Regions from separate parts of the Treponema denticola genome, predicted to be linked through region 3. Evidence: riboswitches for the same ligand, from Rfam matches in the RefSeq annotation. Region 3 holds a riboswitch; each other region holds the start of a gene.

What was found. A riboswitch is a leader RNA that binds a small molecule or an ion and turns the genes downstream of it on or off. The one in region 3 is predicted to bind cobalamin.
Positions count from the first base shown of each region.
Region 1: it holds a riboswitch for cobalamin, as region 3 does, so the genes downstream of both, E4N78_RS09290 (DUF4198 domain-containing protein) here and E4N78_RS04535 (Glu/Leu/Phe/Val family dehydrogenase) in region 3, are expected to answer to the same signal.
Region 2: it holds a riboswitch for cobalamin, as region 3 does, so the genes downstream of both, E4N78_RS10885 (ABC transporter substrate-binding protein) here and E4N78_RS04535 (Glu/Leu/Phe/Val family dehydrogenase) in region 3, are expected to answer to the same signal.
Region 4: it holds a riboswitch for cobalamin, as region 3 does, so the genes downstream of both, E4N78_RS11290 (ABC transporter substrate-binding protein) here and E4N78_RS04535 (Glu/Leu/Phe/Val family dehydrogenase) in region 3, are expected to answer to the same signal.

Region 1 covers NZ_CP038800.1:1,948,476-1,955,908, forward strand. Annotated here, with positions in the region: gene E4N78_RS09280 (ZinT/AdcA family metal-binding protein) at 1-940, opposite strand, end outside; gene E4N78_RS09285 (hypothetical protein) at 1,029-1,214, opposite strand; gene E4N78_RS09290 (DUF4198 domain-containing protein) at 1,225-2,043, opposite strand; cobalamin riboswitch at 2,364-2,566, opposite strand; gene E4N78_RS09295 (DUF4198 domain-containing protein) at 2,646-3,659, opposite strand; partial or broken gene E4N78_RS13850 (hypothetical protein) at 3,669-4,212, opposite strand; gene E4N78_RS09305 (transposase) at 4,289-4,624, opposite strand; gene E4N78_RS09310 (IS110 family transposase) at 4,575-5,354, opposite strand; gene feoB (ferrous iron transport protein B) at 5,687-7,433, opposite strand, start outside.
Region 2 covers NZ_CP038800.1:2,318,941-2,326,373, reverse strand. Annotated here, with positions in the region: gene E4N78_RS10895 (ABC transporter ATP-binding protein) at 65-1,867, opposite strand; gene E4N78_RS10890 (ATP-binding protein) at 2,003-3,607, shown strand; cobalamin riboswitch at 3,812-3,991, shown strand; gene E4N78_RS10885 (ABC transporter substrate-binding protein) at 4,136-5,791, shown strand; gene E4N78_RS10880 (ABC transporter permease) at 5,855-6,784, shown strand; gene E4N78_RS10875 (ABC transporter permease) at 6,781-7,433, shown strand, end outside.
Region 3 covers NZ_CP038800.1:1,001,945-1,009,377, forward strand. Annotated here, with positions in the region: gene E4N78_RS04530 (MGH1-like glycoside hydrolase domain-containing protein) at 1-682, shown strand, start outside; gene E4N78_RS04535 (Glu/Leu/Phe/Val family dehydrogenase) at 693-1,934, opposite strand; cobalamin riboswitch at 2,243-2,429, opposite strand; gene E4N78_RS04540 (Rpn family recombination-promoting nuclease/putative transposase) at 2,622-3,488, shown strand; gene E4N78_RS04545 (formate/nitrite transporter family protein) at 3,530-4,366, shown strand; gene E4N78_RS04550 (NAD(P)-dependent oxidoreductase) at 4,424-5,302, shown strand; gene E4N78_RS04555 (orotate phosphoribosyltransferase) at 5,456-6,160, shown strand; gene E4N78_RS04560 (flagellin N-terminal helical domain-containing protein) at 6,217-7,077, opposite strand; gene arcC (carbamate kinase) at 7,370-7,433, shown strand, end outside.
Region 4 covers NZ_CP038800.1:2,390,664-2,398,096, forward strand. Annotated here, with positions in the region: gene tuf (elongation factor Tu) at 1-1,014, opposite strand, end outside; gene E4N78_RS11285 (hypothetical protein) at 1,269-1,418, shown strand; cobalamin riboswitch at 1,532-1,712, shown strand; gene E4N78_RS11290 (ABC transporter substrate-binding protein) at 1,875-2,870, shown strand; gene E4N78_RS11295 (FecCD family ABC transporter permease) at 2,872-3,939, shown strand; gene E4N78_RS11300 (ABC transporter ATP-binding protein) at 3,939-4,700, shown strand; gene E4N78_RS11305 (Na+/H+ antiporter NhaC family protein) at 4,787-6,262, shown strand; gene E4N78_RS11310 (BrnA antitoxin family protein) at 6,332-6,601, opposite strand; gene grdA (glycine/sarcosine/betaine reductase complex selenoprotein A) at 6,901-7,374, opposite strand.

The sequences.
Region 1 (7,433 bases), 950 kb from region 3:
TATAGCTTGATCTAAAGACCTCTTTATTTCCTTTATAGAAAACAAGTTCATTTTTTCCGTCTTTTACGATAAATTCCATGTGGGAATAGTCCTTAACGGATTTATTTCCTTTCTGTAATTCGGCAATAATTTCAGCTTTTGTAAAATCTCCGCCTTTGGGATTTTTGCCTGCAAATTCTTTTATAACCTTTGCATAGGCAGCTTCAACCTCTTTACTTGTATTTTCAAATATAGATAATGTATTAATCCATTTGCCGTACTTGGCATAGGATTCAAAGGGAGAAACAGGGCTGAATTTAGTCATAGACTTAATTGAATTTTCAAAATTGCTTACCATTGTTTCTTTTGTTGTTGAAGCAGGAACATATGTCGGCCATGATTTATCACCTCCAACAATCCATGAGATGCTATATGAGGTGAATCTTCCATGCCAGTGAAGGATACCATCTCCATGTCTATCCGGCGGAATCAGAATAAGATATTTCACACTCCTTAATTCTTTAGTATCGGTTACAGCTTCAAAAGCTTCCCAAAAAAGGCCTTCTTGATCAGGAGCTGCTTGTTTACCGATGTACTTATACTCGCAAGGCATTTCAAATTTACTTCCATCCCGCTTTTGAATTGTAAATATGACAGTATTTGTTCCATCAAATTTTGCACTTACAACAGGACTTGCATACATATCTGCAACAGCAGCTTTTAAACCATCTTCCGTATAATAAGGCATCTTAGCCGCTGTTTCTTTGTATACGGCATTTAAGGAACTATCATCTTTTACGATATCGATAGAAATCCATTCACCTTTCCACGCAGCAAGTTCTTTGCCTGCTTCAACTTTCATGCTTCCGATTGTGCTAGGCATTGATTTACAGGCAGTAAAAATAACTGCGAGTGTAACCAGTATAAGTGCAATCTTTGCACCCATTCTTTTATTAACCATAATTAAACTCCTTTAAGTTAATATAAGTTATATGTAGCTAACTTTTTATTTAAACAAGAAACAATTCTTGACTTAAAGTAAAAAGAAACTAGCCTTTTTTATTTTCCGCAGAACAGCCGCAGCATCCGCAACCGCAGCCGCTCTTAGGATTGATATTTTTTTCTCCGCAGCTGCAGGCTGAAGCCTTACCCTTAAATATCCTGTAATATTTACGGATGAGTAAGAGAATCACGCCTGCAACTATAGAAATAGTCAAAACCATTCCCAATGTCATAAGGCAATCCTTATTTGACAGGCACTGCCTCAATCCAAAGTACGGCATCCTGTGAAAGTTCTTTACCGGCAAATTCTTTTACATTACCTGCACCGAGGGCAGCAAAGCCCCAGTATCCGGCCTTATGAGGAACAAAGGAGAAGTTTCCGTTTGCGTCGGCTAAAATAGTAGCGGCGGCATTTTTTGGTTTTGCCTTCTTCTCAAATTTGCTTTTTTTCATGTTTACATCAAAGTTGATATATTCAACTTCAATTTCCGCATTGGGAACAGGCTTACCTTTTGAGTCTACAACAGTACCTCTGAAAAGTCCGCCTACCCAAACATCGTAAGGCTTTACCAATGGCATGATTTCGGGATAACCTTCGGCACATCTTGCACTCCAGTCCGTATCAAGACCTGCCTTATTGATAAAGACCTTGGTAATCTGCTGGATATAGACATCTTCGGCACCTTCATAGTAAGGATGAGGAACAGCTACCAAAGCCCAGTCTCCGCCTCCCTTAAAACCGTTATCCTTATTTAGGTTAAGGTCATAGGCTGAAGCCGTATTTTCTAAAGTTGTAAACTCTGTTTTCTTTAAGGAAGGAAGAAGATCCTGAATCTTTTCCTTGTGCACGGAAAAGAATTTTTCAAAACCCTTGATTTCTCCGGCTTCGTTTTTACCGATATCCATTGCGTGTTCTGCTTCTGCAGGATGTGTAAAAACAATCTTAAAGTCAACGGAATTGCCTTCAACTACTGAAGTCGGGGTATAAATCATTTGGAAGTGTGCAAATGAAGCCATAGCTACCAAGAATAAAAGTAAAACTATTCCTGTAAATTTTTTCATAAAAAACTCTCCTATAAATATTTTAGTCTAAAGACTCTTAATCTTAAGTTCAAAAAAGATAGGACCAAAAGTTTTGCTTTAAACTCACGGAAAAATCTTTTTTTTCAAATCCAAATGTAAATCAACACTTACAATCTATCTTATTCTCAAAAAAAAAGCAAGCCCCCAAAGACGGAACAGCAAACTTTTAATTAAAAATAAAGCGGAGATTAAATAAAGAAAACACGAAAAACGCAAGGCGTCAGCTTCGCTTATAGAAAAGACTGACAGTAAAATAGAGTTGCAATAATGAGTTTTCCGACTTTCCTTCCCTCCGAAGGATTCGTAATACAAATAGGCAGGTCTCCTGACTTATGATTTAAAGTTTATCGCCTTCCCATATTAACAGTGGCTTATGCTTCCAATACATAGAGGCATTATGATAAACAAACTCAATTACAGTAGCGGGGGCTGTGCCGGTTTTTCACCGGTTTCCCTTTTAATCTTAAAAATTAATTTAAGAACCTTATTTGTCTATAACCTTCGGGTAATTATAAATATTTCCAAAAAAAAAGCAAGCCCCCAACGGGACACCAATGGGGATTTGTTATCTATTTACTATCCTACTTATTTTCAGCCTTATCCGAAATCTTTTTAAAGATAGGAGGCCAAGCGAACATAACCACAAAAAGCAAGATTACTATTATCAGGGCCGCAGGCGAAAATCCTTCCTTGGGTTTTGCTCTTTCAGAAGGCTCTCCGTCAGAAGAAGATATATCGGCTTGTTTTGTGCTATCAGCCTGTTCGGCCGCATCTTCAATCTTACTGACCTCAAACCAAATAACTGCATCTTGAGAAAGTTCTTTCCCACCGAATTCCTTTTCCTTCCCTACCCCAAGAGCAGCAAAGCCCCAATATCCAGGACAAGGAGGAATAAACTCGAAAACGCCTGTATTATCCGCCATTATCATTCCGGCACCCGATTTTTGCAGTTTGGGTTCTCCGGTAAATTTCTTGTTTGCCATATCCACATCGTAGTTCATGTTTTCAAATTCAACCTGAGCATAAGGCACAGGTTTTCCATCGGAGTCCAAAACAAGGGCACGGATAACACCGCCCTCCCAAATCTCATATGGCTTTACCAAGGGCAAAATTTCAGGATAGCCTTCGGCAACCCTTGACTGCCAATCGGTTGAAAGTCCGGCCTTGTTAATAAAGACCTTAGCTATCTGCTGAATATATCCGTCATCGGCGGCTTCAAAATAAGGATGAGGAACGGCAACTAAAACCCAATCTCCGCCTCCCTTAAAACCGGCCTCTTTATTAAATTCAAGGGTATATGCAAAGGCCTTGTTTTCCGCAGATTCAAATTCTCCCTTTTTTAAAAAGGGCATTAAGTCGGTCTTGCTTTCTTTATGGATTGAATAAAATTCTTTTAACCCTTTTATTTCGCCTGCTTCATTTTTACCTATGTCCATGGTAAGGCCTGAATCAAAGGGATGAGTAAAAGAAATTATAAAATCAACCTTATTATTTGAAGCTTCGATTATTGAAGACGGAGTATAAATAATTTGAAAGTGAGCAAAAAGGCCCAAAGCCGTCCAGCATAGCAATAGGGAAAAAAATAGCTTTTTCACTTTTTACACCTACCTTTTTTGGTTTTTAAAGAGGAAGACAATCAGTATCGAATTTATTACGGCAAGTACAAGGGCCAAGATTGCCGTAAACGAAGGACCTACGCTAGGCATTGCCGAAACGGTATCCATAGGAATCCAACCTGCGGAACCGGAGACAGCAACGGGTTTTTGACCCTGAGCAGCATCTCCGGCTGACTCGTTTTCTCCTGCGGCTTCAGAAGAAGCAGCTTGACTGCCGAAACCGCCTTCAGGCTCGGGGCCGTCTTTTTACGATAATATGACCGGGGCCCGCATCAAAGGTTACCGTGTACGGAACATTCGGAATAGGCAGGTTAAGTTCGCCTACATCGGGGAATTCTCCTTCCCAGATTTTTTGCCCTGAAGCCTTATCGGTAAGATAAAGTTTAACACCGGCAGCCGAAGCTCCATTTGAAAATCCGCCTTGAACATAGATAGTTCCGTCTCCGTTATCTTCAACGGTCAAAAGGGGCGAATGTGCAAAAAGCATAATAGAACACATCATTAAAACAAATACGATAAATATTTTTTTCATCTATAAACTCCCATAAAAAGTCAACAAACAAAATCGACTTTCTTAAAAAAAAATTAAAATAGATGGCAGATAAAAATTAAACTGCAAGATTCATACGGTTGTATGTTCCTTTCATCTTTTCACAGTCAAAATCTTCTTTATTGCTGAGCATTGCCCATACAATCTCTGCCAACTTCCTCGCAGCGGCTATGATTGACTTTCCGCTGCCCTTATGTGTTTTCATATATTCATAACGCTGCATTAAACGCCAACAGGCAGTATCTTTGCAACGTCTTATACCCATTACCAATTGTACAAAGCTCACTCTTAATTCCTGCGGGCCTCGCTTCGTAATTTTTCCATGCCTAATACTTTCATTAGAATCAGACACCCATGGAACAAGTCCGCAAAAGGCTGCATATTTTTTTTGCACTTGCAAACCTTCCCATATCCTCAGTATAGGCTCTTATAGTCCATGCCGTTATCTTTCCACAACCTCGTATACTCAAAAGACGATTTACCATTTGATCATCCTTTGTCAATTCTGTAAGTTGTTTTTCTATTATCTTGACACTTTCTTCCATTTGCCTTATAATTTCAAACATCAGTTGTACTGATTGTGCCTCGAGCACGTTGTCGTTATTCGACTCAAGGACGTCCAGAACTCTCTGGCGTCCTTTTTTACTTTGTAGGCTCCTGCTTTCATCTTTTAGCCCCATACTTACCAAAAGAGCATGAACTTCATTCTTTTGACCTACTATCGAGCGAACCAGCCTTTCCCTAGACTTTAAAAGCCGCCTCATATTTTCAGTTTCTTTACTGCAAAGATAGCTTTCAGGTAGCATGTCTTTTGAAAGAAACTCTGAAATTGTACAAGCATCATGCTTATCAGTTTTTTTAGCAGATTCAGTTATAACCTTGAACTTCAAAGTATTTATGACTGTAACTTCTGCTCCGGCTTTTTCTACCTCGTGTTTGAAAAAACGGGTGTTCCCTGTTGATTCAACTCCAATTTTTACAACAGCTCCGATTTCTTTGTAAGCTTTTATTCTTGTCATAAAGTCGGCATAACCTTTGTCATCAGTTTTATATTGTCTTATCTGATTTAGGGTTTCAGACCTTTCTTCCGTTCTTACATGAACTGTAAACTGTGTTTTGTGCAAATCCACGCCAATAAAAAAATGTCATTTCGACCTCCCTCCCTTTGTGTTTCAGCGGAAAGTCTTTTCGGTAATATATTCCAATCTCCCATTCAGTCTTTAACGACTACTGTATGATGCGGCAAAAGCTCTTCATTCTCCCATTCGGAGGTCATTGCCTCCACTAAACATGACGAACTATTGCCTGGTTTCCACTGAACTTCTTTTTAGTTCAGTTTATCACATTACCGTTTGTTTGTTTACTATTTTATCATACCTCCCATAAAATTTATAATTCTAAATGTGAACCTCTAAAAACCGCAGCTTTAGAAGTTTTACTTAAATTTCTTTTACAATCAAAAGCCGAACAATCTTCCCAGCTGGAAAACTAGGACGGCAACCAGCGAGCTCAGGACCACTGGATACATAACACTGAATAGCGTCCAACCCACACTCTGTGTCTCGGTCTTTGTTGCCATAACGGTAGCAATACAGGGCGGGAAAAGGGCTATCAAAATCATAATGGTAAGACCGTCTAATGGGGTCAATCCCGTTTCCTTATCCTGAATGCGGGCTTCCAAAACTTTACCCGAATCCTCGCTTGAAGACTCAACACTGTAAATGGTACCCAAGGTCGAAACAAGAGCTTCTTTTGCGGCAAAGGAACCCAGAATTGCGATATTTACCTTCCAATCGAAGCCCGCATATTTTGTAACGGGTTCCATTGCCTTTCCCAGATATCCCAAAACGGAGTTCTCCAAAGTTTCTTTACGCAGCTGTACGGAGATAAGCTTTAGGTCCGCACTTGCAGGGCGTATAGCCTTTGCAGCGGCAGCGGCCTCGGAATCGATTACAGCTGTGCCTGAAATTTTCACTTTTCCGGTTCTGACAATGGCAAAGAAGTAAGGATTCAGCTTTTGCCAATAAGCATAAAATGAAGCCTTTAAAATAGGCTTTTGAAATTCTTGAGCATCATTGTATGCCTTATCAAAATCTTTTTTTGCGGAAGAATACATATCAAAATAATTTTTAAAAGCTCCTATATTACTGCCGAGTTCAATTTTTCCTTTTAAGGCTATTTTTGTCATTTCGGGATTTTGTAAAAACAATCTATTTACATTCTTTTCCATACCCTTAGCTCCGCCTAACCAATTTATGGCATCATACAAATAAAGCTTTTCGGTTAAACGCTGATATTCTATAAATCCCTTTTCGGAAGCAAAATATTGGGAATAGGAATTGTTTAATTTTCCTGCAAAGTCCTGAATGTAAGCAGCTTTTCTTGCTTCATATTGAGCAGTTTTTTCCGAGCTCAATGAGGGGAAATTTACGCCTGCCCAAATTATAACTGAAACGGCAACTACAGTCGTTGCAACTTTTTTTATAAAGCTCCATAAGCGTTCAAGGGTGCGTGTTAAAACACCTCTAAGGGTCGGCATATTATAAGCCGGAAGCTCAAGTACAAAGGGTTCAGGTTTGCCGTGAACAACATAGAGGCTGAAATATTTTGCAACAATCAGGGCAACTATCAATGTAAAAAAGGAAATTCCGCCTAAAACTATCCATTGGTAACTTGTAAAAAATATTCCCGTAATTAAAACATAAAAAGGAATCTTCGCCATACAGTTAAGAAGGGGCAGGATAAGAATCGTTACCAATCTTGACTTATCATCTCTGATTGTCCTTGTGGACATAACACCTGGAACAACGCAGCCTCCCATTATAACACCCGAGAGAATCATAGGAAGGGTTGACTGTCCGTGTAAACCGAACTTGCGTAAAATCCTATCCATGATAAAGGCAAGGCGGGCCATGTAGCCGACATCTTCCAAAAAAGCAATTAGGGCAAACAAGCAGAAAAAGATTGGGACATAGTTTAAAATCATTATTGCCCCATCAATTATCCCGCTTAAAAACAAACCTCTTAATGGACCCTCGTTTATAAGTCCTTCAGGATAAATAAGCTGAGAAACTATTGCTCTGACAAATTTAAATATCGGGAAAACCTTGTCGGTCATCTTATAACCCAAAACTACCGTTATCCAATAAAAGACTAAAACAAGCTCAACCAAAATCAAAAGGCCGTAAACCTTGTGGCAAAGC
Region 2 (7,433 bases), 1.3 Mb from region 3:
TGTTTTTAATAAGTTAAAGACTATTAAAAACTCGTCAGGCAAGTCTAAAAATCTAACAAAGTTTTTAGACTTGCCTATAATCCTTACTTTGAACATCATACATGTTTCTGTATGTTTTATTTTGATTCATAAGTTCATTATGAGTGCCTTCTTCTATTATTTTTCCGTGTTCCAGTAAAATAATCCTGTCACAAAATTTTGTAGATGCGAGTCTGTGCGAAATAAAAATAGAAGTTTTTTCTTTACTCATTGCATCATACTCTTCATATATTTTACTTTCCGCAATCGGGTCAAGGGCTGCTGTCGGTTCATCCAGAATATTTATTTTTGCATTTTTATAAAGAGCTCTGGCGAGCAGCATCCTTTGATTTTGTCCGCCGGATAAATCGATTGCTTCATCATTGCTTTCTTTTACTAAAATAGTTTGGCTGCCATTCGGGAGACTTGAAACCATTTCATTTAAACCGCTCGAATTAATTGCATCTTTTAATTTTTCTTCATTTATATTTTCCGTTCCGGCAATATTGGCTGCAAAAGTTTCCGGAAAAATATTTATATCTTGAAATACCGGAGAAAACAAATTATAGTATTCCGTCTTTTTAAAGTCCGTGCTGTTTTTTCCGTCAATTAATACGGAGCCTTCGGTGGGTTCTAAAAGCCCCATTAAAAGGTGCATAAGCGTTGTTTTTCCCGCTCCGTTGATACCGACAAGAGCTAACTTTTCTCCTGCGTCAATTTTTAAATTAAAGTCTTTAAAAATCCATGCTGCGTTTTCCGAATATCTAAAAGAAAGATTTTTAAATTCGATTGAAGGTTTTTCGTTCGTATCATTTACGGTAAGCTCTCCGCCTGTTTTTTCATCGGGAGTGTTCAAGAAAATTCTTATTTGACTTAATTCGCTGTTAAATATAATGAGGTTACTTATTTGAAGAACAATAGCGTCCATCCATTTTGAGAATTCCATGACCAAGCCGATAAGAAAAACAAATTGAGAAACGGCAATGGTTCCGGCGTTTAATTGATAAATTAAGTAAATATAGGCAAAAACATCTCTTATAAAAATCATTAAGGCATTTAGAATTTTTCCTCCTGCCTGTACATTTGATTCTGCCCTCAAAAATTTTTTTACTCGCCCGTGATAGTGTTCAAAGTTTTTGATCAGCCAATCTTTCATTTTATAAAGGCGGATGTCTTTTGCAAAGCGTCTGTCTTCCGACGTTGTAAGAATGTAGCTCTCTTTTTTTTCGTCATCACCGCGGTCTTCCATGTTTTTTTGTGTGTATTTTCCCGTATAGATTCCGTACAGTAAATTTACGGTTCCTGAAGCCAAGACAATAAATAGAAGAATTAAGTCGATGCTTATAATACCTGAACTGAAGAAAAAAGCTCCTGCAATTGCGGTTAAAAGAAAGGATAAATTAAGTCCGAAAAAATGAAAGGGACCGCCCGAGCTTCCCGTCATGACTATGTTTTTTACCTTGGTTATTTTTGTTTGCACTTCGGGAGAAATAAGGGTTTGATAGTTAAGCTCAAACATTTTTTTATTTACAGGTACCGAATAAATATGGAATAGAGGGCGGGAGCCGAGAGCCATCAGTTTTGTTTCAAGTATCTGTATGATAATTTTACAGGCTGTTATCAAAAGCCCTGCCGTCAATATGGAAAGTAAAATCGCCTTAGCCTCTGCTCCGGTTTCAATACCCAATATAATGGTTTTCGGGATAAGAATGGTTTGATAAATCATAAAAATGCGGATAGGCACCGAAATAAGCATAAAGAAAATACCTGCCGGAAAGGTTTTTAACCAAACTCCTAAATAATAGAAGATATTGTTAAAAAGGTTTAATTTTGTATCGCTTTTTTCCATAATTTCCTCTCTAAAGTTAATATCTAAATATGTAAGACAATTCTAACATATGATTAAAAATCGGTCAAGGGTTTTAATGTTTTATCTCAATAATTTATGTTGCCAATTTCTTTTTTTTCTGTTATACTTGTTCTTATGAGTATGATTAGAAAAATGCCCATAGGCGTTCAAAGTTTTGAGGTTCTACGAAAAGAAAGTTTTGTCTATGTAGATAAAACGGAGCTTATTTGGAGATTAGTAAACGAAAGCCGAGTCCACTTTTTAAGCCGTCCGCGCCGCTTTGGGAAAAGCCTTTTGCTTTCCACTCTAAAAGCCTACTTCCTCGGTCAAAAAGAGCTCTTCAAGGGTTTAGCGATTGAGAAATTTGAAGAAGCCGAAAAAGAAAAACGTGAAATCTGGCAGGAGTATCCTGTACTCTATTTGGATTTTAATACGGGTATTTATGATACTAAGGAAGGTCTTTTAAATAGACTGATTTCTTTTTTGTGCGAATATGAAAAAATATATGGAAGTACAGGCCTTGACCTGCCCGACCGTTTTCAAAATTTAATAAAGGCCTCCTATGAAAAAACCGGCAGGCAGGCTGTTATTCTTATCGATGAATATGATAAGCCTCTTCTTCAAACGATGTGGAAGGATGAAGCCTTAAACGAAACCTACCGCACAATCCTTAAAGGTTTTTTCGGCGTTATAAAAAGTGCAGACCAATACCTCCGCTTCGCATTTTTAACCGGAGTTACAAAATTCAGTAAGGTCAGCATATTCAGCGATTTAAACAACTTACGGGATTTAAGCCTATTGTCGGATTACTCTGCTGTCTGCGGCATTTCTCAAGAAGAGCTTGAAGCCGATTTTAAACCTGAGATTGCAGCCCTCGCAGAAAATAATAGCTTGACTTATGAGGAAGCTCTTGCAAAGTTAAAGCAAAGATATGACGGCTATAAATTTTCCGAAGACGGAAAAAATATGTACAATCCATTTAGCTTGTTAAATGTTTTTGCCGATGGAAGGATGCGTGACTATTGGTTTGCAACAGGTACGCCGACATTTTTAGTAGAATACTTAAAGAAAGCTTATTACAATATCCCCGACCTTGACGGAAACGTAAAGATGAACGAATCCGGATTGGAAGCCTACCGAGCAGATGCAATAAATCCCTTACCCATTCTTTTCCAATCGGGATATTTGACAATTAAGGACTATAACGATTTTTCAAGACTGTACCGCTTGGGCTTTCCGAATGATGAAGTGCGTTACGGTTTTTTGGATAACTTGTTGCCTGCCTATACCTCGATAAGAACCGATAAAACGGGAGTTTCGATTTGGGAATTCTACGAGCAGATAGAAGCCGGAGATGTAGACGGCTTTATGCAAAAGATGAAGGGAATAATTTCAGGAATACCCTACGATAACTTAACTGAAAAAGATTTAGCCTTGCGTGAACAAAATTATCAGACTGCCGTTTATCTTGTATTTGCATTGATGAATCAGTTTGTGCATACGGAAGTTCATTGTTCAACAGGCAGGGCTGATTGCGTTGTCGAATTTAAAGATAAGGTTTATATCTTTGAATTTAAGCTTACCTCAAATGAAACGGCGGAAAATGCCGTAAAACAAATCAAAGAAAAAAACTATGCCGACAAGTATTCAGGCCGCGGTAAAAAAATTATAGCAATCGGTTCAAGTTTTGACGAAGCTAATCGGACTATCAAAGATTGGAAGACTGAGATTATAGTTTAAGTGAGGTAATGTATAACAGGGGCTGCCTTATATTCTTGTTTACAAAAAAAGGTATATAATATTTTATTTTCCTGTTATTTTTAGTAAAGAGCCGGTATCTATTCCTTTGTAATAAATATATTAATTTTGATATGTGTACTTGTATTAAATATAAAAAAAAGATATACTCATTCTCAATTGGAAAATATTTTCCTTAAAATTAAACAACCGAAATCGCATTAAGGTTCGGCGTAATTGCCGATTAAAAAGGAAATAGGTGAAAATCCTATGCAGTCCCGCTGCCGTAATTAAAGAGTTCTTTTCAATATGCCACTGAGTTTTTTGGGAAGGCGAAAAGAATGATGACTTTTAAGCCGGAAGACTTGCCCTAATGATTTTAGCTTTTGCTCCTTGCGAGAGACGGGGAGGATTGCAGATACTTATCGGCATTGTATGGTGCTTCCTTGTATTTACAAATCCTCTTGCAGGTTTTTCCTGTGAGAGGATTTGTTGCATTAAAGCGGATATCGGTAATATTTTGGAGGGGTTATGAAAAACTCATTTTTTAAAATCTTGTCGGCTGCATTTGCAGCTCTTGTTCTGTCCGCTGCTTGTTCTAAAACCGATTTGCCTCAGCAAGCTCAAAAAGGCGGGCACGTTGAAAATCTTGTTATCGGTACTAATTTAGCTCAGCAAAACGATTTCAGCTCGCAAAGGCAGAGACCAGACGCCTTACAGTACAACGCTTTAACGCAAGCACATTTTGTATACACCGATAAGAACGGAAAAATACACCCGTATTTTTTTAAATCCTTTAGCATTTCCAAAGATGCAAAACAATTGGTTTTTACTTTTCCTTCTACGGCTGTTTGGCATGACGGAAAGCCGGTTACAAAAGACGATATTCTTTTTACATTTGATTTTATGAAAAACGTAAGAAAAACTGGTTCTTTAAAAAACTTAGAAAAATGGGAAATTACCGGAGAAAACGAATGTACTCTTACCTTTTCGGAGCCTGATGCTTATTATTGGATTAATAATGCGGTTTTAAGCGCTTTGGTTTTTCCTAAACATGTCTGGGAAGGTGTTGAAGATTATCGCCAATATAATGGAAAGGATGCCGCATTAGGCTGCGGCCCTTATCGTCTTGTTTCTCTCGATAAAGATTCTCAAACGTCCGTTTATGAAGCTGTTCCTCAAAATGCCTTTTTGGGAGAGCTTACCGTTGACAAAATTACCGTACAGACTTATTCGGGTGAAGATACGCTTATGTTCGCAATGGCAAACGGAGAAATAGATGCTATGTTCAATTATGCAAATTCCGTTGATGTTACCGTAATCGATTCTTTTAAAGGAACCGACGGAATAGATTTCGGTGAAAGCGATTATGCCGGAAACTATCAGGTTACATATGGAATGGAAAGAAAGCCGTGTACAGATATTGCTTTCCGAAAGGCTTGCAGGCTTGCATTCGATTACGGTAAACTTGCCGCCGTTATTAATGGATCGTACGGTACGGCTCCGGGTGCAGGCATTATACCTCCTTCATGTAAAGGTTTTGACCCGTCTTTACCCATCCTTAAAACCGACATAAAAGAAGCTGCACGTCTTTTGGATGAAGCAGGCTATAAAGATATTAACGGGGACGGATTTAGAGAATACCCGGACGGTTCCGAATTAAAAGTTATGGTAACACAGCAATTTTCAACTAGAAATAAGGAACTGTTTAACCGCATGTCCGATGTAATTATGGCCTCGTTAAAAAACATAGGCGTTAAGACTTATGTCGATGAAGAAAGCTTAAGGAACGACGAAGTTTGGGAGCAAAATATAATTGATGGAAATTATGATATTTCAATCGGCTATACCACTTCGGGAATGGCTCAATATACAAGTGCTTTTAGGTATTTTTTAGCCGATCCCAGATTTGAAGGTGAAAATACATGGATTTGGGGAACCTTTCATAATGATGAATTTAAAGACACCTTTTTTGCCATGCAGCGGGCTTCCGATGATGAGACCTACATCAAAAATGTAAGAAAACTTCAAGCTATGGCAAATGATGTTGCTTTTGCTCAGGCGCTTTGTTGGGAAAAATGTTTTTTCCCATATAGAACGGATAAGTATGAGGGCTGGGATAACTATCCTTCTTGGGGTGTCATCCATCCGACAACATGGTTTGAGCTTAGAACAATAAAAAAATAAAGCTTCAAAGACAAAATGAGATCAACGGGTAAAAAATTTCTGTACGCTCTGTGTACGGTTTATATGATAATATCTCTTAGCTTTTTGCTCATTCATATTATGCCGGGGAAACCCATTATGTATTTGGTCGGGCAAGAAGAATACTATTATCTTTTGGATCAATACCCTGCCGAACTTGAAGCATTAAAATTGAAATTCGGACTTGATGATTCGTTATGGGTGCAATATAAAAAATATTTAAAATGTATTGCGACGCTCGATTTCGGACGTGCTCATTCGAATCATCAGCCCGTTTCAGAAAATGTTTTGCGAGCGGCAAAAAGCACTTTACTGCTTTCTATTCCCACGTGGATTTTGGGCGGAATTTTAGGGGCTGTTTTGGGAACTCTTGCAGGGTGGCGGACAAAAGGAATTTTCGACCGCATTACGACTCCGTTTTTTTTGTTTGTAAACACAATTCCATCGAACTGTATAGGCTTGATTTTTCTCATCATATTTTCGTACAAGCTTAAAATATTTCCTATAAACGGAATGGTAGGACCGGGGCTTTCGGGGATGGAGCGGATTTGGAGTTTATTAAGTCATATGGCATTACCGCTTATCATTTTAGTTCTTTCGCGTACGGCAGGAAATTTCATGCTTATGAAAAGCTCCGTTTCTCAAATCTGTAACGAAGATTATTTAATAACTGCGGAATCAAAAGGCTTGGAAGATAAAAAAGTTTTATTCCGTCACGTTTTATGCAATGCACTGCTTCCGTATTCAACGTCTCTTTCAATTCAGTTGGGATGGCTTTTATCGGGATCGATGATAGTTGAAGTTATTTTCGGCTGGAAAGGAATGGGTTCCCTTATGTTCGATGCGGTAAGCAGACGCGATTTTCCGACGGCACAATTGTGTTTTTTAATTTCAGCGGTGAGTGTTGTCGCTGCAAACTGGATAAGCGACATTGTCAATATCATAATAGATCCGCGCGTAAGGGATGAGAGATGATACAATTTTCAAATATAAAAAAAATGCCGTCTTCCTTTAAGGCGGGGCTTATGATTGTTTTGACGGCAGCTATTATTGCAATTTTTGCACCGGTTATCGCTCCGTATGATCCGTATGAAATGGGTCATATTTATGAAAAGCCTTGTCTTGCGCACCTTTTAGGAACTAATGATGTCGGACAGGATATTTTAAGCGAGCTGATCTACGGTGCTCGGGTTTCTCTTTTTGTCGGTTTTTTTGCGGCTATTACTATTACCTGTATCGGTGTTGTTTTTGCTCTGCTTTCAGGATATTACGGAGGTATTACCGATAGACTTATAACAGTGTTTACCAATATTGCAATGTCTGTTCCGGGACTGCCTTTGACGGTCTTGTTGGTGGCGTTTATGAAACCCGGAAAATGGAACTTGATTATAGCTATGAGTATTACTTCTTGGACTGGAACTGCACGGATCCTGCGAGCAAAGACAAAAGAAATTGCGGAACAGCCTTTTATAAAAATAGAAAAAGCTTTGGGTGTCTCCGATTTTGTCATTATGTTTAAACACATCTTGCCGAACCTTAAAGATATAATACTTATACGCGGCGTACTTTCCGTTTCGGCAGCGATGGTAACGGAATCGGGTTTAAGTTTTTTAGGGCTAGGAAC
Region 3 (7,433 bases):
TTTTTGGCCCATGCTTGCCGAAATTCCTAACGAAGATAAGGCCGCTCTTTTGGTTGAACATTTATCAAACCCTAACACTTTCGGTGTTGATCATCCTTTTCCAAGCCTTGCCGCTAATGAGCCCGAATATGATGAGGCCGGAAACGGTGCCTGCGGCAGCGTTTTTCCTATTTTAAATTTTGTTGTTATAAAGGGACTTGAAAAATATAACCGTTGGGAATTAGCCCGTGAATGTGCTATAAGACATTTATACTACGTGCTTGAAACCCTTTCTCCCGCAGGAAACTCAAAAAAACAAGGCTTCTTATGGGAAGCTTATTCTCCGGTAAAGGAAGGGCCTGCACATTGGAAGGGAAAACCTGCTTTCCCTAGAAAACAGTACCTTTTAAGGGTCGGCCTTTCTACAATAAGTCTTATGATAGAAAATGTTATAGGTCTTTCGATAAGTCTCCCGCGTAAGACTGTCAACTGGACTGTTCCCAATCTTGAAGTCATGGGTATTGAAAACTTAAGCCTTAAAAGAAACCTAATCACTATTCTTTCGTCCAAGAGCCAGAGGGGATGGGAGATTCACATGGAAAGCGAAAAGCTCTATTATTTTACCATAAATATCCTAAACGAAAAGAAGAAGACCTTGCCGATTCCGTCGGGTAAGTGTTCAATGCTGATAGACAAACTTTAAAAAAGCCGGTTTAGTTAATTCCCTTAACTTTTTGAGTTTCTACAAGCTGCTTTAAAGCCTTAATATAGGCAGCCTTTCTCATGCTGACATTATAGGCTTCTTTTTCATCCCATACCAGCTTGAAGGCTTCAATCATCTTATCTTCAAGGCGCTTGTTGACTTCTTCTTCCGTCCAATAAAAGCTTTGCAGGTTTTGCACCCATTCAAAGTATGAAACGATTACGCCTCCTGAATTTGCAAGAACATCGGGCACAGTTATAATGTTATTTTTTTCGAGGATTTTATCGGCTTCAGGGGTAACGGGGCCGTTTGCAGCCTCGATGATTATGGAAGCCTTAATATTTGATGCATTTTTTTCGGTAATTTGATTTTCGAGGGCCGCCGGAATTAAAATATCGGCTTTAAGCTCCAATAGTTCTTCATTGGAGAGCCTTGTAAAATCTCCGGCAAAAGAATTGAGTTTTTTTCCTTCTTTTTTGTGTTTGAGTATTTGAGGAATATTTAAGCCTTTTTCATTGTATATTGCGCTGCTTGTATCGCTTATTGCAATTATCTTGGCTTCCTCTTTATAAAAAAGATCTGCAGTAACGCCGCCGACATTTCCAAGACCTTGAATAACTACACTTTGGTCTTTTAAGTTTTTATTAAGTTTCTTTAAAATTTCCCTTGTTGCAAAAAGAACTCCCCGGCCTGTGGCTTCTACTCGTCCTTTAGACCCGCCGAGAGGAAGCGGTTTTCCCGTAACAACTGCGGGGCTGAATTCTCCGGCATATTCACTGTAGCTGTCCGCTATCCAGGACATAACCTTTGCATTTGTTCCGACGTCCGGGGCAGGTATATCTATCTTAGGGCCTATAAAAGATGCAATCCGCCTTGTGTATCCTCTTGTCAGCTTTTCAAGTTCCGTTTCTGAAAGTTTTGAAGGGTCTACACAGATGCCTCCTTTTCCTCCCCCGTAGGGAATGTCGGCAACGGCACACTTAAAGGTCATCCATGCAGCAAGGGAGCGTACCTCATCGATGTTTACATCTTGGTGAAATCTTATACCTCCCTTTGCCGGGCCTCTTAATGTAGAATGCTGGACCCTGTATCCGCTAAAAACCTTGATTTTTCCGTTATCCATTTTTACGGGTATTGAAACATGCATCTCTCTTTCAGGGCTTAAAAGGGATATGTAATCGTCTTCTGCCAGATTAGCCGTATTTGCAGCTTCCGTTATAGTGCTTAAAAGTTTTTCGTATGTATTCGCCATAAAATCCTTCTTAAAAATAGTTTATGATGATTATACATTAAAAGCCGTATTTTTGAAAGTTATCAGGGAGAAAATTCGAATTTTGATTTAAATAAAGAAAAACGATTCCGGTCCGCAAAGGGATTTAGGTTTCCTCAAAATGTACACCCAAGGGTATCAATCGGATGTACTCAAGGCTAAACGAAGAAAACTTGACAAAATCTTCAAACAGCCCAAGGAGCAATAGAGGAAATAAATATGATTAACACGATAAATTTTGCTGCAACTCATGAGTCCAAGCAGAGTGCGGCACGGGCAAAACTTGCATTTTACCCTCATAGTCATTGGCAGGTCTTACGGCTCGGAGGTCATCATTGATTTTCGCCTTCCCGGAATAAACCAGTGGCATTTTGAAAACCAACTCTCTCACTTACGTCAGCCGGACTGCTCAGGACTTTCACCTGATTCCCTTTTCACTCCTTAGCTAAAAGGAGCACCAAGACCGAAACCGTTATTTAAACACAATTCTATACTTTTATAAAAAATAAGTCAAGATGTCAAAATCGGTACACCAATCCAATCGAGATTCAACACTCTGACAATTGAAAAATCTACTGTTCTATGATATACTTGATTTGTAAGGGGGATTGAGAGTTAATTGGTAGTGGATAATTTGTAATTTCATTACCAATTAAAAAGAGGTGTGATATGAGTACTTCAAACAGAAAATACAAGGATTCGGTTTTTGTTGATTTGTTCAGTGAAGATGAAAAGGCGAAAGAGAATTTTTTGTCTCTTTATAATGCATTACACGGCACCAAACTTACGGCTACAGCACAGCTGAAAAATGTAAGGCTTGATCAGGTACTTTATATGACATTCTATAATGATGTGTCATATCTTATTGATAACAAAATCATAGTGCTGGTAGAGCATCAATCCACTATAAACCCAAATATGCCTTTACGTTGCCTTGAATACATAAGCCGCCTTTATGAAACTCTATTTGAATCAAAAGAAAAATACAGCCGTAAACTCTTAAACATTCCGACGCCCGAATTTTATGTATTTTATAATGGGGATGAAACCTATCCTTCCGATAAAACATTAAAACTATCAGATGCTTTTATAGAAAAGGCGGTAAAACCTAATCTTGAGTTGACCGTTAAGATAATAAACATAAATCAGCAAAATCGCCATCCCTTGCTTAAAAACTGCAAAACGATGTATGAGTACACAATATTTGTAGAAACGGTACGAAGATGGAAAAAAACAGATCCTCAAAACGGTTTTCAAAAAGCGATTGAAGAATGTATAGCAAATGATATATTGCGTGATTATTTAAAACGCAAGACTAAGGAGGTATTGAATATGTTACTAGCCGAATATGATTATGAAACAGATATAGCTGTGCAGCGTGCTGAAGAACGGGAAATAGCCTTTGCTGAGGGAATATCTCAGGGCGTTTACCAAAATAAACTGGAAACTGCTAAAAATTTAGCTGAAATGGGGTTTGCCGTAGAAGCAATCACAAAAGCTACAGGTTTAAGCTGTGAAGAAATCGAAAAACTATAAATTAATAATAAAATCTGCATAGTGGTATTAAGGAGGCGTGTATGTCTGAAAAAATGTATTGTGATCCTGCTGAGATTTTGGAAGTTACGGTGCAAAAGGGTATTGCAAAGGCTTCGACCCCGGTGTGGAAGCTGCTTTGCCTAGGATTTTTGGCAGGGGTTTTTATTGCCTTTGCTTCGGAAGGCTCCAATATGGCTGCTTTCGGACTTTTTGCCAAGCCTGAAACTTACGGCCTTGGAAAATTCGTTGCAGGGCTTATCTTTCCTGTAGGGCTTATCTTGGTGCTCCTTGCCGGAGCCGAGCTTTTTACGGGAAATAATTTAATCATTGCAGCTGCTTTAGAAAAAAAGGTGAGCCTTACTGCAATGCTTAAAAACTGGCTTGCCGTTTATATCGGGAACCTTATAGGTTCTGTTTTTATTGCTTTTTTAATCGTAAAAAGCGGACAGCTTTCAAGCGGTGCAAGTCTTTTGGGCGGGATTACAATAAAAATTGCTTACGGCAAGGTTTCGCTTTCTTTTGTGCAGGCTGTTTTTTTAGGAATTATGTGTAATTGGCTGGTCTGCCTTGCGGTCTGGCTCTGCTATGGCGCTAAGGATATGACCGGAAAAATGCTTGCCGCCTTTTTCCCGATTTGGCTTTTTATAACTTCCGGTTTTGAGCACAGTGTTGCAAACATGTACTATATCCCTGCGGGGATTTTCTCGAAAAGCGTTCCGGCCTATGCTGCCGCTTCAGGCCTTTCCGCCGAGGCTCTTTCAAATATAAATTGGGGTGCATTTTTTATAAAGAATTTAATGCCCGTTACTCTCGGAAACATAATAGGCGGAGCCTTTTTTGTCGGAATGTTTTATTGGATTTGTTATAAGAAAAAATAACTTTTTTTCGGAAGCTGCCGCTTCCCGCAAAAAATTTTTATAAGGAGAATTTAAATTATGAATGTTGAAAATTGCGATGTGGGCTTTATAGGCCTTGGAGTTATGGGAAAGAGCATGGCTGAAAGATTAAGAGCGGCCGGTGCTAAGATGCATGTTTTTACGCGTACAAAAAAATCCGCCGAAGAGATTCTTTCAAAGGGGGCTGTTTGGTATGATGATCCGGCAAGCCTTGCTCCCAATTGTAAAATCATCTTTACGATTGTCGGTTATCCGCAAGATGTTGAAGAAACATATTTCGGAGAAAAGGGTTTATTAAAAACCGCAAAGCCCGGAACGATTTTTGCTGATATGACGACATCAAGTCCGATTTTGGCAAAAAAGATTTATGATGAGGCAAAGAAAAAAGAATGTTTTTCTGTAGACGCTCCCGTTTCAGGCGGAGATATAGGAGCTAAAAACGGCACCCTTTCGATTATGGCAGGCGGAGATGAAAAAGCCTTTAAAGAGTTGGAACCTTTTTTTGCCTGCATGGGAAAAACTTGGGCTCTTCAAGGAGGTGCAGGGGCAGGGCAGCATACTAAGATGGCAAACCAAATAGCCGTAGCCGCAAACCTTTTCGGTACGGTCGAAGCTGTCTGTTATGCCGAGGCTGCAGGCCTTGACCCTCAAAAAATGCTTTCGGCGATCGGGGGCGGTGCTGCAGGAAGCTGGCAGATTTTAAACAACGGGCCTAAGATGCTTCAAAAAGATTTTGCTCCGGGCTTCTATATTAAACACTTTTTAAAGGATTTAAACATAACCTTAAATGTTGCAAAGGAACTCAAACTGCATATTCCCGTTTTGGAGCTTGCACAAAATTTCTTTAACAAGATGAATGAAGAAGGCTATGCCGAAAAAGGAACGCAGGCCATCTATGAATATTATAAGACTCTCTAAAAACTTCAGTTTTTAGAGAGTTTCCTTAAATCTAATTTGCGAGTTTTCCATAAGTCTTTATATTATGATGACTTATGGAAAACTCGTCGGCTGCCTGTAAAAATCTAACAAAGTTTTTACGGGCAGCCATAAGACTATCTAAAGGGAAATTTTATGCACAAAGATGAAAAAAAAATAGCAGAGGTTCAAAAAAAATATGGGCCGCTTTTGGCTAAAACGGCTTTTGAGTTGGGAGCCTTAAAGCTTTCTCCCAATGATCCATTTACTTGGGCATCAGGCTACCGTATGCCCATTTATAACGATAACCGCCGTTTTTTAGCCCTGCCTGAGATGCGCCGTACTATAGCCGAAGCCTTCGCAGAGCTTTTAAAAGCAGTTGACTTTGATCCCGAATGGCTTGCAGGAACTGCAACGGCAGGAATTCCTCATTCCGTAAGTTTAGGAGACCTCTTGAAAAAAAGCGTTTCCTATGTACGCTCGGGCGGAAAAGATCACGGCCTAAAAAACCAGATTGAGGGTTTAGGTGCCAATGCGGATTATAAAGGGGCCGGCGTACTTGTTGTTGAAGATTTAATTTCGACGGGGGGAAGCTCCATCAAGGCTGTTGAGGCCGTGCGTAATGCAAACGGAAAGGTCCCATTTTGTTTTGCTATCTTTTCTTACGGATTTGCAGAAGCCGAAAAAGCCTTTGCCGAATTAAAACCTCCCTGTATTCCGGTTACTATTTTAAACTATGATATTATGCTGGATGAGGCTGTAAAGCAAAACTATATAAGCGAAGAAAATAAAAAGAGTCTGGGAGAATGGAGGCTCGATCCCTTCGGTTGGGGCGAAAAACACGGTTTTCCCAAGGTCTAAAAAATAAAAAAAAGCGGTTCTAAAAAGAACCGCTTTTCCGTCAAACTGTTTACAGCTTACCTTAACAAGGTCATGACACTCTGAGTTGCCTGATTTGCCTGTGCAAGCATTGCTGTACCGGACTGTGTGAGAATCTGGTTTTTGGTATAATCTACCATCTCTTTAGCCATATCTACGTCACGGATTCGTGATTCGGAGGCTTGGAGGTTTTCTGCTGCGATATTGATACCTACAACAGTGAGTTCGAGTCTGTTCTGGTATGCACCAAGGTCGGCTCTTTGCTTGTTGATCTTCTTGATGGCTTCATCAAGGGTACCGATAGCGCGGTTAGCTGTTTCGGGTGTATCGATTGTCATAATCGATTCATCTCCGACATTGCGAACGCCGAGAGCCTTAGCTGTCATTGTTCCAATGTAAGCTCGAGTTCTCTGATCCATGTTGGCACCGATGTGGAACCACATAGAAGCAGTTACGGTATTTTCTCCGGTTTCTTGAGCGAATCTTCCGGTAAGCATATTCATACCGTTAAACTGTGCGTGGCTTGCAATTCGGTCTACTTCAGCGATGAGCTGAGATACTTCAACCTGAATGTACAATCTGTCTTCTGCCGAGTAAATACCGTTGGAAGACTGAACGCTGAGTTCGCGGATTCTCTGGATAACATCTGTAGTTTCCTGAAGGAAAGCTTCTGCAACTTGAATAAAAGAAATGCCGTTTTGTGCGTTGGCACTTGCTTGGTTCAAACCGCGGATCTGGCTTCTCATTTTTTCTGATACGGCCAAACCGGATGCATCATCGCCCGCTCGGTTAATGCGTAAACCTGAAGAAAGTTTTTCTATGTTTTTTTGGTTCATCAAATTGGTGTGACCCAATGTTCTCTGTGAAAACATAGCGCTCATGTTGTGATTAATGATCATATTCCTACTCCTTTGGTGATTTTCGGCAATTTTAAAATTCCCGCGGCATCCCTGCCGATATGTCATTTCCGGATCCTCTGTCATTCCGCAGAAGACGGAAGCACATTAAAATTTAAGCTGTGCTTAATTCATTTATCGGAGAACTAAAAAAAGACTTAAGAAAAAAGATTAAATATTTGTGTTTTAACTTAATGTTTGCTTCGATTTGATATTAGGCCATGCTTGAAACAATTAAAAAAATTCTATATAATCGGCGGATTAAGGAGATAATTCCATTTAAGGAGAGAATTCTATGCCGAAAAAGATTGTTATTGCCTTAGGCGGCAATGCATTGGGAAATAATTTGGAAGAACAAA
Region 4 (7,433 bases), 1.4 Mb from region 3:
ATCGGTTGTTCTAAAATAGAACTGAGGTCTGTAACCTGAGAAGAAGGGACTGTGTCGTCCGCCTTCTTCTTTTGAAAGAACATAAATCTGAGCTTCAAATTTGGTATGAGGATGAATTGAACCGGGCTTGGCAAGAACCTGTCCGCGTTCAACTTCTTTCTTTTCAATACCTCTCAAGAGAAGACCTACGTTGTCTCCTGCTTCACCCTGATCAAGAAGCTTGTTGAACATTTCGATACCGGTAACAACGGTTTTCTTTGTGGGCTTAATACCTACAATTTCAACTTCTTCGTTCATCTTGATAATACCGCGCTCGATTCTTCCTGTAACAACGGTACCGCGGCCCTGAATTGTAAAGATATCTTCAATGGGGAGAAGGAAGGGTTTATCCGAATCGCGGACAGGATCCTTGAAGTAACTGTCCATTGTCTGGAGCAATTCTTCGATGCAAGCCGTATCCTCTGCGGAAGCACCGTCCTGTAAAGCCTTAAATGCAGAACCCTTAATAATAGGAGTATCCTCAGGGAAGCCGTAAGATGCCAAAGTTTCACGAACTTCTTCTTCTACCAAATCTACAAGTTCGGGATCATCAACAAGGTCAACCTTATTAAGGAAGACGATGATTGAAGGTACACCTACCTGACGGGCGAGAAGCAAGTGTTCTTTTGTCTGAGGCATAACCGAGTCCGGAGCAGAAACTACAAGAATAGCACCGTCCATCTGAGCAGCACCGGTGATCATGTTTTTAACATAGTCAGCGTGGCCGGGGCAGTCGATGTGTGCATAGTGTCTCTTATCGGACTGATATTCCAAGTGTCGGGTATTGATAGTAATACCGCGCTCTTTTTCTTCCGGAGCATTGTCGATCTCGTCATATTTTAGAAGCTTATCACCGTACTTCTTTGCACAATACGTAGTGATCGCTGCCGAAAGAGTGGTCTTACCATGGTCAACGTGACCGATGGTACCAACATTCATGTGAACTTTCGTTCTGTTAAATTTTTCCTTTGCCATGAGATCCTCCTAAAAGACGTAGGCAAGTCTAATATTTCCCGCATTAAAAATGACGAGATTAAAAAGTTAACCGGTCTTTCGTAACCGAAAAACAAGCTTAACAAAGAAACAAACCGGAGAAACATAAGACAGTGATTAAAATCAGATAAGATTTAAGCATTTTCTTTATTTAAAGAAAAAAGCTTTTTATCCACCGCCCATAGGTTTTCGGACAGCATTCGGACCCACCTGATCACCTGTAAACCGTAACTCCGATGACTGGTTTGGCATCCTGCGAAGTTTTAAAGATTTCTTTCCTCATTTGCTTAAACAAGGACGGCATCCGCCTGCCTAAAAGGCTTTACGGCAATGCAAAACTTCTAAAGAATACCGATTTAAAGCCCTTTTTAGGCCCTAAATCATAATTTCAATATCAGCGTTCCTTATACCATAAAGAATAAAAAATGTCAATAGGAAAATCATTCATTTTATAAAAAACTCCTTGACATTAATTTACAAAAGTTTTAGAATTACTTTACAATTTTCAAACCATACAGGTGCCGAAATTCGGTTAAAAGGGAAGCACGGTGTAATTCCGTCACGGTCCCGCCGCTGTAAGAGACTAGTCTTTTTAAAATATGTCACTCGGGAAATCGGGGAAGGCTTAAAAAGATGCTGAAACTCGAAGTCAGAATACCTGCCTGTAAAGGACTAAGCCTTGTGCTTTACGAGCGATAAAGTACGGGACACTAAAGGAACTTATAGTATCTTTGTTTTCTCTATAGCTTAATAAGATCCCAAAAGTATCTTTGTACCCGCTGCATAAACTTATACCTTTTAGTTTGAAGCCGTAAAATAAACACACTATTTTTGGGGGAAGTATGAAAAAGATTTTTTTTCGCTCAATGCTGCTATTATTGGCAGTTTCGTTTTTTTTAGGATGCAGTCCTAAGGAAGATCAATCACAAAATTCGGGCAAATCAATGCCTAAAATGGAAGGAGCCCATTATCCTGTAACAATTACCACATATAATTATGCGGGAGAACCTGTAGACCTTACATTTGAAAAAGCCCCGGAAAAGGTTGCCGCCTTTTACCAAAGCCCTATCGAAACAATGCTCGCCCTCGGTCTTTCCGATAAGCTTATTCTTGCAGTCGGGCTTGATGATCCGGTTAAAGACGAATTTAAAGAAGCTTTCAGCAAAGTGGATTACCGCGACAAGCGTCCTGAAAAAGAAGAAATTATCGACATGGAACCGGATTTTATTTTTGCATGGACATCATTATTCGGTGAAAAGCGTTATGGAGATGTAAAATTCTGGCATGACAGAGGTACAAAAACCTACATTTGGCAAAACTCAGGCTTAAAAAAAGAAGATGCTCTCGAAAACGAATATCAGGACATTCTCAATATAGGTAAAATTTTCAATGTAGAAGACAAAGCTCAAGAAATTGTCGATAAGATGAAAACTGAAATTGCCGCAGCAAAAAAACACGTCGAAGGCAAAACAAAGGTAAAGGCCATAATAATTGAAGTAGAAAAAGAAGGCCAGTACCGTGTTTATGGGGAAAGAACTATCGGCGGGCAAATTGCAATGCAGGTCGGTGCCGATCTTGTAGGTAAGGATAAAAAAGGAATAGGCAAGGAAGAACTAATCGAGCTTAATCCCGATGTTATCTTTACGGTTTACTTCGGCGACTATATTGAAAAAGACCAATCTATAGAAATGCTCACAAAAGATAATGCTTTACAAAGCATAGCAGCACTTCAAAACAAAAAAGTTTTTCCGATTAATTTAAGTGAAGTTTATGCCAGCGGCATAAGAACCTATGACGGAATAAAGACAATTATCTCAGGTTTATATCCTGACCTATAATATGCAAAACAATAAAAACAAAGTGCTGAAAATAGTTTTTCTATCTTCAGCACTTCTTTTTCCTTTGGCGGGACTTTTAATTTCCATAGTTCTATCGGTAGGATTCGGAGCTGTACGCATAGCTCCCGCCGAAATCTTAAAAATCGCTCAATTTAAAATCTTAGGTGCCGGAAGCCTTGAAGGAATTAAAAAGTCGGCTATCGACATAGTTTGGATTGTCCGTATGCCTAGGATACTTTTAGCCTGTCTTACCGGAATGGGCTTAGCCGTAACCGGAGTTGTCATGCAGGCAATAGTACAAAACTCATTGGCAGACCCTTATATATTGGGCATTTCATCGGGAGCTTCTCTTGGGGCAACTCTTGCAATCGCTTTGGGCGTGGGTGCAAAACTGGGGCCTAATTATGTAGGCTTGTGTGCCTGCTTTTCCGCCTTTGGAACAGCCTTAATCGTAATAAATGCCGCCAACATAAAAGGCAGAGCCAATTCCGCAAAATTACTGATGGCCGGTATTGCCATAAGCACGATTTTTTCAGCCTTTTCTTCGTTTATAGTCTTTACTACAAAAAACAGGGAAGCTATAAGAAGCATTACCTTTTGGCTTATGGGAGGCTTCGGCGGAGCAAAATGGGAAAACCTCGGACTCCTTGCCGGAGTTATATTTTTAGGAATCTTCTTTTTTATGACACAATACCGCACCCTTAACCTGATGCTCCTCGGCGACAGCGTATCAATTACATTAGGAAAGGATTTGCATATTTACCGCCAAGTTTATCTTTTGATATGTTCCGCCATTGTAGGTTTTTTAGTATACAATGCAGGCATAATCGGCTTTATAGGCTTAATAATCCCGCACATTTCAAGAATATTTTGGGGAACAAATCATAAAAATATAATTCCGTCATCCGTACTGATAGGAGCCATAATTCTTATATGGGCAGACGTACTTGCACGCTCTGTTTCCAGCTTAGGTGAAATACCCGTAGGGGTTGTAATCTCTCTTATAGGTTCGCCGGTATTTTTATATTTATTGATAAATAAAGAATACGGGTTTGGAGGTAAAGCATAATGATTCTCGACATCAGCTCTCTTTCATTTAACTTCGGAAGCAAAAATATTTTAGCCGATATTGATCTTTCAATTAAAAACAACGGAATTGTAGGCATAATCGATCCCAACGGTTCAGGAAAAAGCACCCTACTCAAATGTATATACCGAGTTCTTAAACCCAAAACCGGCACCATATTTATCGACGGTAAGAACATAAATGACTATCAGTTTAAAGAAACGGCAAAAAAGATGGCTGTAGTTGCCCAGCATAATGACACCCATTTTGACTTTAACGTGCTTGAGATGGTTTTAATCGGCCGCTCGCCCCATAAAAAATTTATGGAGAGGGATTCAGCCGAGGATATTGAACTGGCGTACAAGTCTCTTGAACAAGTGAATATGAAAGATTTTGCCGACCGCAATTTTTCAAGCCTGTCGGGTGGAGAAAAGCAAAGAATTATTTTAGCCCGTGCCTTAGTGCAAAACACGGATTGTTTAATCCTCGACGAGCCTACAAACCATCTGGACATAAAACATCAGCTGCACTTTATGAGCCTTGCAAAAGATTTAAAAATAACCGTTATATCGGCAATCCATGATCTTAACATAGCTGCAATGTATTGCGATAAAATATATGCTTTAAAAGAAGGACAAATTATCGCCTCAGGCAGTGTAAATGAGGTTATCACAGAAGAAGTAATTAAGACCTTATATGATGTAGAAGCCAAAATCATTTATGATGAAGAAAAAAAGCCCCATGTAATATTTAAAAGTATTTAACCGGCTTTTATCTTTTATCCAAACCTATACACTTTTTTTTATGAATATGATACACTGCATCCTTATTTCACATAAAAGGAGACTTTATGCGCGCTTTTTTTAAGCTCTCTCCGGTCTTATTACTTGCAGGTTTGATGATGATTTCAAACATAGAATCTTTTTCAAATGCCTTGGGATTTAAGCTGGACATTTTAATCATAGCCCCTATAGCGGTAATCTATGCTTCCATAGTCGCTATGATAACCGAAAAATTCAAATTCAACGATATTTTAAACTCCGCCGTAGACAATGTTAAGGAAATGCAGCTGGTATTTTTTATCCTTATGTTTGCCTATGCGATGGCCGATGCCTTTATGTCTACAGGAGTCGGAGCCTCGATTATAACTTTAAGCCTAAACATAGGCATTTCCGCCAGAACAGTAGCCCTTGTTGCCTTTTTGGTTTCATCGGTATTGTCGGTTGCCACGGGAACCTCATGGGGAACCTTTGCAGCCTGTGCTCCTATCTTCTTGTGGATGACCCATATTTTAAATGGGAACTTGGTTTTAAGCATTGCAGCTATTGCAGGCGGCTCATGCTTCGGCGATAACCTAGGCCTTATCTCGGACACAACGGTCGTAAGCTCAGGCATTCACAGGGTTGAAGTTACTCACCGTATGAAAAATCAGGGGCTTTGGTCTCTGGTGTGCTTGATTATAGCCGGAGGCTTATTTTTAATTGCAGGCTTAAGCCTCCCGGGAGATGCCGTAAGTCCGCAAAAAGCCATCAAAGCCATTCCCCAAGAAGTTTGGACAAAATTGGCTGAAGAAAAGCCGGTCGCAGTTGACCTTCTCAATCAGGTACAGCACGGAGTCCCCGTTTACATGGTAATTCCGCTCATTCTGGTTATAGGGATTGCCTTAAAAGGCTACTCTACCCTCCTTTGCCTTGGAGCAGGTATAGTTTCATGCTTTATCTTAGGCCGCTTTGCAGGAACGGTTTCAGGCCTTCTTGCCTTTTTTGACATAGTGTATAACGGCTTTGTAGGGGCCGGCTCGTGGGTTATCATAATGATGATGTGGGTCGCAGCCTTCGGCGGAATTATGTCGAAGATGGATGCCTTTAGGCCTCTATCAAACCTTGCCGTAAAACTTTCCCGAAATGTAAGACAGCTGATGTTCTGGAACGGTATTATCTCTTTATTAGGAAACGCAGCCCTTGCCGATGAAATGGCTCAAATAGTTACCGTCGGCCCGATTATCCGAGACATCACGGAAGAAAACGTAGAAGGCGATGAAAAGGACCTTTATTCCTTAAAATTGAGAAACGCAACCTTCTCCTCAGCCCTCGGCATCTTCGGCTCCCAGCTGATTCCTTGGCATGTTTATTTAAGCTTTTTTATCGGCATCGCAGGCACGGTATATCCGCTTTACCAATTCAGTCAGACCCAGATAATAAAGTACAACTTTATGGCACATATCTCGGTCATAACCATTCTATTATTTACCCTGTTCGGTATCGACAGAATCTTCCCCAAATTCGGCATCGCAAGCGAACCGAAAGTAAGGTTAAAGAAAAAATAAAAGCAAAAAAAGCTGCACTGAGGGTAAAACACAGTGCAGCTTTTTAAATGTAGTTATGCTTTATAAAATCTATAATTGACTTACAGGACAGCCATTTTGCCTTGCCCAACGCAGAACCTCGTTCATGCGTTTTTGATAACCTTTTACACCGGAGCTTTGAAGCCAGGCTAAATTATCCAAATCTATTCTAAACGATACGGCTTTTTTTAAAGGTTTCCAATTTTTTAGATGACCTTCCAAAAAATCTTTTTCGGTAAGTTCAGGAATTTCTGTAAAATCTATGTTTTTACGTAATTCTTCAATTCTATTAGTTGTAAAATTGTTTGCACCATTTTTCATAAAGTTTTTCCTCCTCTTTTGTAGAGATACGGGCAGATATAATTCTTATACGTTCCCGCTCCGTATAACTTGAAACACCTAAGTCTACATTCTTTTATTTTCATAAAGAGTATGCTGATTATACTTATTGTAATACCTTTTCACAATTATTAAAAACTATTAAATTTTTAAGCAAACAAAAAAAGCGGTGCAGCTGCAAAAATGCTCCATTTTAAAGAATGGGGTCATTCTTGCATTACCGCACCGCCGACTAACACGAAAGAAGCTTAGGGTTTAAAACCCATAAGCTCCGAAAGGCATTACAGGAATTTGCAGCCTTTATTTCGGTATTCCGAAATTTCCGCGATAATAGCATCGACGTCCATAACCATTTCCATCATGCTTACCTGCTCTTCATAGACCGCAGGGTCTATTTGGCTCTTAATTTCCGGTTCTGCCACGTGATAGCACAAGAGTCCCAACGAGACTCCAGCCAACGGACCTGCAAAAGTCGGGTCGCCTACTGTAACAGTTTCGCAGGCTAAACCTGAAGATTCAGCTTCAGCACCGCCCAAAAGAACAATTACGTTCTCAGGACCGTATTTTTCAGCTAATTCTTTGACTCGCTTTTGGTTTTCCAAGTCCATTGCTCCTGCGCTTGTTCAGACAAAGCATTCGGTTGCAGCATATACAACCTCAGCACCTGCCGATTCTGCACAGAGCTTAATAGCCTCCCCGGGAACGCCGTCTCTGTCACCAATGATGATGACTTTTTTGGTTTTCAAATCAACCATAGCATCCTCCTAGGATAAATTTTTTTAAGGCAGGATAACCTGCCTTACGGTTTATTAAA